2 regions of the Streptomyces sp. NBC_01520 genome follow, and region 2 is predicted to be linked to the other one. Evidence: predicted binding sites of a transcription regulator. Region 2 holds the regulator's gene; the other holds the start of a gene.
What was found. The regulator HspR, encoded in region 2, represses chaperone genes until heat shock. The targets are predictions, from matches to a motif close to TTGAGNNNNNNNNNCTCAA.

Region 1 (3,408 bases), 1.6 Mb from region 2:
TACCACCAGAACCCGGCGCTGAGCCCCGGGGGTGGCAGCGACGCCGTTGTGGGTGGTGTGTGTCTGTTCCATCGCCCCGCCCCTGCCCGTTCTCGCGGAGGCCATTCCCCCGGAGGCACGGTTATCGCTTGTGGATGTCGTCGGTGATCCCTTGTGCCGCTCAGCAGCGTAAAGGCAGAGGACGGCTCCCGGCTACGCAGGGTGTTGTCCGGCGCGAACTGTTACCCCCTCGCAAGCGGCGGATCGTCGGCCTTGTGCCACTTGGCCCGCGGTCCGCCGGGGTGCGCATACCGGGTGGGGGTTCAGTGGCCCCGGAGTGCGAGATGGACCACGTCGGGAACACCTCGGGCAACCGCTACTTCTTCGGTCCGTACTGCTTGGAATCCGGCATTCCGCAGCGCTTCGTCGAAGGCCGCGGAGGGCTGCGCGGACCACACGGCGAGGACTCCGCCGGGGGTCAGACGCGCGTGGCAGGCCGCCAGACCGGTGGGTGAGTAGAGGCTTCCGTTGTCCTCGGTGACGGTCCAGCCGGGCCCGTTGTCGATGTCCAGGCACAGTGCGTCGTAACGCTCCGTGGTCGTTCTCAGGTGCTCGACGAGGTCCGTACGGAGGATCTCGGTCCGCGGATCGGCGAGGGCCGCGGCGGAGATCCGGCCGAGCGGGCCCTCCAGGTGCCAGTCCACGATGGCCTGTTCCCGCTCGACGACGGCGATGCCGCCCCAGCGCCGCCCCTCGGCCGCGCGGACGAGCGAGAATCCGACGCCGAGCCCGCCGATGAGCAGGGTCGGGCCGGGCCGGCCGGGCGGCAGGGCGGCGAGTGCCGCGTCGATCAGCAGCCGCTCGGAACGGCCGTCGGAGGTGTCCATCAGGAAGCAGCCGTTGGCGATGATCTCGAAGTCGTCGCCGCGTTCCCGCAGGACGACCTCGCCGAAGGGGCCTTCGCGCCGGTCGAGGGTCACGGGGCGGTGGGTGTCCGTGGTGGGCATGGCGAGGTCTCCGGTCTCCGGTCGGCGGCGGTCCTGATCCGGCCCATCCTCCCCGGACCCGGCCCGCCGGGACCAGCGAATTCCCTCAGGGTCACTCCCCGGCGCGACGGGCGTGATGAGCGCGACGAGTGCGACGAGTGCGAGCGGGTGCGAGCGGGTGCGAGCGGGTGCGGCGGCGGGCACGGCAGGCGGGCGACGCGGGCGGGTGAGGGTCCGGCGGGGCGTGCGGCGTAACCGGATGGCGCCTCCGGGAATGGCGCTGCCCTGCGGGGTGCTGCCGTAGGGACAGCCGCTCGCCACGCGTGATCGCTCAGAGCGAACGCGGCATGGGAACATTCGGCGGCTCAGGAGCATTGAGTCCGTATAACTCAACTTGCTTGCCGAAGGGGAGATCATGACTGCTGAGTCCACTGCGTCCCAGGCGTTCACGCCGGTCGACCTGCCTGTGCTGCCGCTCGACGACGAGGTCGTGCTGCCCGGAATGGTGGTGCCGCTCGACCTGTCGGACGCCGAGGTGCGCGCCGCAGTCGAGGCCGCGCAGGCCGTGGCGCGCCCGGGCGGCGGCAAGCCCGAGGTGCTGCTCGTGCCTCGTATCGACGGGAACTACACCGGGACCGGCGTCCTGGGCACCGTCGAGCAGGTCGGCCGGCTCTCGGACGGCGACCCGGGTGCCCTCATCCGGGCCCGTGACCGGGTGCGGATCGGTGCCGGGACGAGCGGCCCGGGGAACGCCCTGTGGGTCGAGGGCACCAGGATCGACGTGTCCCTGCCCGACCCCCTGCCCGGCTCCGCCGCCGAGCTCGCCAAGGAGTACAAGGCACTCGCCACCAGCTGGCTGAAAAAGCGCGGCGCCTGGCAGGTCGTCGACCGCGTGCAGCAGATCGAGGACATCTCGGCGCTCGCCGACAACTCCGGCTACTCGCCCTTCCTCACCACCGCGCAGAAGGTGCAGCTCCTGGAGACCGCGGACGCGGTCGCCCGCCTGAAGCTCGCCGTCCAGTGGCTCGGCGAGCACCTCGCCGAGCAGGACGTCGCCGAGTCCATCGCCAAGGACGTCCAGGAGGGCGTCGACAAGCAGCAGCGCGAATTCCTGCTGCGGCGCCAGCTCGACGCCGTACGCAAGGAGCTCTCCGAGCTCAACGGCGAATCCGGTTCCGGCGACGAGTCCGACGACTACCGGGCGCGCGTCGAGGCCGCCGACCTTCCCGAGAACGTCCGTGAGGCCGCGCTCAAGGAGGCCGACAAGCTGGAGCGCTCCTCCGACCAGAGCCCCGAGGGCTCCTGGATCCGCACCTGGCTGGACACCGTCCTCGAACTCCCGTGGAACGAGCGGACCGAGGACGCGTACGACATCAAGGGCGCGCGGGAGATCCTCGACGCCGAACACGCCGGCCTGCGGGACGTGAAGGAGCGCATCACCGAGTACCTGGCGGTGCGCAAGCGGCGTGCGGACCGCGGACTGGGCGTGGTCGGAGGCCGGCGCGGCGGTGCCGTGCTGGCCCTGGTCGGACCGCCCGGCGTGGGCAAGACCTCGCTCGGCGAGTCCGTCGCGCACGCCATGGGCCGCAAGTTCGTCCGAGTCGCGCTCGGCGGGGTCCGGGACGAGGCGGAGATCCGCGGCCACCGGCGCACGTACGTCGGGGCGCTCCCCGGACGTATCGTCCGCGCGATCAGGGAGGCCGGTTCGATGAACCCGGTCGTCCTGCTCGACGAGATCGACAAGGTCGGCTCGGACTTCCGGGGTGACCCGGCCGCCGCTCTGCTCGAAGTCCTCGACCCGGCGCAGAACCACACCTTCCGTGACCACTACCTGGAGGTCGAACTCGACCTCAGCGACGTGGTGTTCCTGGCCACGGCCAACGTGCTCGAAGCCATCCCGGAGGCCCTGCTCGACCGCATGGAGCTGGTCAGGCTGGACGGCTACACCGAGGACGAGAAGGTCGTCATCGCCCGCGACCACCTGCTCCCGCGCCAGCTGGAGCGGGCCGGTCTGGAGAAGGACGAGGTGGACCTCGACGAGTCGGCGCTGCGCAGGCTGGCCGGCGAGTACACGAGGGAGGCCGGCGTACGGAACCTGGAGCGGGCCGTGGCCCGGCTGCTCCGCAAGGTCGCGGCCCAGCACGAACTGGGCGACCGTGAGCTCCCGTTCACGGTGACCGACGAGGACCTGCGGGAGCTCGTCGGACGCCCCCACCACGTCCCCGAGTCCGCCCAGGACCCGGCCGAGCGCCGTACGGCGGTGCCGGGCGTGGCGACCGGCCTCGCGGTGACCGGGGCGGGCGGCGACGTGCTGTTCGTCGAGGCGTCGCTGGCCGACCCGGAGACCGGGGCGTCCGGGCTGACCCTCACCGGTCAGCTCGGCGACGTGATGAAGGAGTCCGCCCAGATCGCGCTGAGCTTTCTGCGGTCGCACGGGGCGGAG
Region 2 (3,408 bases):
ATACCCGCCCAGGATGACCGCCAAGTCGCCCTGGAACTCCGCCATCCGGGCCTGGTCGAGTATCTCGCCAAGGTATTCGAGCAGCTCTGGACACGTGCCGAGCCGCTTCTGGAAGAAGTGAAGTACACACCGACGCCCCTGGGTATCAGCGGCGTTCAGCGCTCCATTGCACAACTCCTCGTGGACGGCCATGTCGACGACTCCATCGCCCGGCGCCTCGGTATGAATGTCCGGACCTGCCGAGCCCATGTGGCGAAGATCGCGACAGCCCTGGGAAGCAACAGCCGCGCCCAACTCGGCTATCTGATCGCCCGGTCGGGAATCCTGGACCAGGACACCTGACCCCCCTCGGGTGAGGCCGCTCGACCGGTACGACCAGCCTCCCCCCGCGGCTGGCTTTCCGCCACCGTCATCTTGTTGCGGTGCGGAAAGCGGGGGGTCCACAAATCGTCACCGATGAGGCAGAGCGGTCTCATTCGCACGGGAACCGAGAGCTCTGCGAACCGGCCGTACGCCTCTACGAGGAGGCGCTGCGTGCGGGACGTATCCCTCGAACCCGGCTGCCCGCCGCCCCGTGCCTGCTCGGCATGGCCCTCGTCCGTCCGACCCGGCGGACGACACCTGTGTGCGCCCCGTCCCGCCGTCGGCCGCGCCGGCCCATCTGCTGCAGCCCATCACCCGCGAGATGGACGAGCGGATACGGCTGACCGCCGCGCTCGCCGGAGCCCTGGCGCCCCTGGCGACGGTCGCCGGCGAGGACCCCGATCTCGCCATCACCGTGCTGGAGGGACGGCCGCTGATCATCTCGGCCCTCCGGGAGGCGTCCGCGTGGGCCGGGGACGAGGTGCTGACCGTGCAGCCGGGCGGCAACCGCCTGGAGCACCACATGCAGCAGGCCCTGCACAACGGCCGTACCGCGATCGCCGGAGGCGCCCGGCTCCGGCACCTGTACCAGCACCCCGCGCGCCACAGCCCGCGGCTCAGGGACTACCGGGGACAGATGCCCAGCGGCCGGCTCCAGGTGAGGACCATCGAGCAGACCGTCGACCGCCTCATCATCTTCGACCGCACGGTGGCGTACGTACCCGCCGCACCCGGTGACGAGGTCGCCCTGGAGGTCCGGCACCCGGCGCTCGTCCGCTACCTCACCCGGGTCCACGAGGTCCGCTGGGCCCAGGCCACGCCCAACAGCGAGCACCTGCCCTCCGCCACCCCCGGAGCCCTTGTCACGACCGTCCAGCAGACCATCGCCCGGCTCCTGGCCGAGGGCCACGTCGACGACGTGGTCGCCCGTGAACTCGGGATCGGCGTCCGCACCTGCCGCTCGCACATCTCCAAGCTGATGCAGACCCTCGACGCGCACAGCCGCACCCGGCTGGGGGCGCTCATCGTCCGGTCGGGCATCGCGGAACCGGACGGCGCACCGCGCCGCCGGGCGGTCACCCGGGCCTGGAGGCCTGACGAACGGCCCTCGGGACCGGGGCGCCGACGTCCCGCGCACCTGCCTGGACACGGCAGAAGGCAGGACCCCCGCGAACGGTGATCCTGCCCTCCGGAAGCGCTCTGCCCGCCGGGCGCTCAGTCCGTCGGCCTCTTGGGCCGCCACACGACCAGGGCACTGGTCTGCTGCACGTCCTGGTACGGCACCAGGTCCCGCCGGTAGGAGGCGTGCACCTGGGCTTCGCGCTGCTGCATGGCCACGGCCGCGCCGTCCACCGCCGCCGAGAGCTCGGCGACACGCTGCTGGAGCGCGGCGACCTGGTTCTCCAGCTCGATGATGCGCTTGATGCCCGCCAGGTTGATGCCCTCGTCCTGCGACAACTGCTGCACCGTGCGGAGCAGTTCGATGTCGCGGGCCGAATAGCGCCTGCCACGCCCGGCCGTGCGGTCGGGCGAGACCAGACCGAGGCGGTCGTACTGGCGCAGCGTCTGCGGGTGCAGGCCCGAGAGCTGGGCCGCGATGGAGATCACGTACACCGGTGATTCATCCGTCAGCTGGTACGGATTGCGTCGACGGCCGTCCATCTCAAGCTCCCTTCGCAGCCTGGAACAGCTCCGCCCGCGGGTCCTCCCCCGCGGTCGCCTTCCGGTAGGCCTCCAGCGCTTCCTGGGCGTCCGCGCCGAGTTCCTTGGGCACGGCGACCTCGACGGTCACGAGGAGGTCGCCCCGGGTGCCGTCCTTGCGTACGGCGCCCTTTCCGCGAGCCCGCATCGTACGCCCGTTCGGCGTGCCTGCCGGGAGTTTCAGGGTGACCGGAGGTCCGCCGAGCGTGGGGACCTTCACCTCGCCGCCGAGCGCCGCCTCCGTGAAGGTGACGGGCACGGTGACCGTGAGGTTGTCGCCCTTGCGGCCGAACACCGGGTGGGCGTCGACGTGGACGACGACGTACAGGTCGCCGGCCGGACCGCCGCGCTCGCCCGGGCTGCCCTTGCCGCGCAGCCGGATCCGCTGGCCGTCCAGCACCCCGGCGGGGATCCGGACCTGCATCGTGCGGGCCGACTTCGCCCGGCCGCTGCCCTTGCAGACCTCGCAGGGGTCCTGGGCGATCAGGCCCCGGCCCTTGCAGTCCACGCACGGGTCGGTGAGCGAGAATCCGCCGCCGCTGCCGCGCGACACCTGACCGGTGCCGACGCAGGTCGGGCAGACCCTCGGGGTGCCGTTCCTGTCGCCGGTGCCCGAACAGGCCTTGCATGGCGCCTGGCTGGACATCCGCAGCGGGACGGTGGCGCCGTCGACCGCCTCGGTGAAGCTGAGCGTGACCTCGGACTCGATGTCCTGTCCGCGGCGCGGCTGGACACGGGTGCCCGCACCGCCCCGGTTGAACAGTCCTCCGAAGACGTCGCCCAGGCCGCCGCCACCGGCGCCGAAGCCACCGGCTCCGCCGCCCTGGCCGCCACCCGGGGCGCCTCCGAAGAGGTCGCCCAGGTCGAAGTTGAAGTTGCCGCCCGCGCCGCCGGGACCCGCCCGGAAGCCTCCGTTGCCGAAGAGGGCGCGCGCCTCGTCGTACTCCTTGCGCTTCTTGGGGTCGCCGAGGATGTCGTTCGCCTCGGAGATCTCCTTGAAGCGCTCCTCCGCCTTCGCGTCACCCTTGTTGGCGTCCGGGTGGAACTCGCGTGCGAGCTTCCGGTACGCCTTCTTGACCTCGGCGTCGGTGGCGTCCTTGGGGACGCCGAGGACCTTGTAGTAGTCCTTCTCGACGAAGTCCTTCGTGCTCATCGACGTCCCTCCTTCCGGACGATAGGCCGTGCGGCCGGCCCTGTGGCCGGCCGCACGCCCCGTCGGTGTTCACCGCAGTGGTCGGACTCGACGTCAGACCTCTTCGGTGCCACCGCTCTCCTCGTCGTCAGCCTTCTCTTCCTTCGCGGCCGCGGGCGTCGCCCCCGGCTGCGGCTCCGCCACGGCCACCC

Region 1: the regulator HspR is predicted to act here: its motif matches at 1,340-1,358, upstream of lon (endopeptidase La).

The regions. Positions count from the first base shown of each region.
Region 1 is NZ_CP109404.1:5,420,100-5,423,507, forward strand. Features, by position in the region: gene OG524_RS24820 (response regulator transcription factor) at 1-72, opposite strand, end outside; gene OG524_RS24825 (spermidine synthase) at 303-986, opposite strand; gene lon (endopeptidase La) at 1,381-3,408, shown strand, end outside.
Region 2 is NZ_CP109404.1:3,832,273-3,835,680, forward strand. Features, by position in the region: gene OG524_RS17190 (helix-turn-helix transcriptional regulator) at 1-342, shown strand, start outside; partial or broken gene OG524_RS17195 (LuxR C-terminal-related transcriptional regulator) at 447-1,543, shown strand; gene OG524_RS17200 (heat shock protein transcriptional repressor HspR) at 1,579-2,025, opposite strand; gene dnaJ (molecular chaperone DnaJ) at 2,027-3,217, opposite strand; gene grpE (nucleotide exchange factor GrpE) at 3,311-3,408, opposite strand, start outside.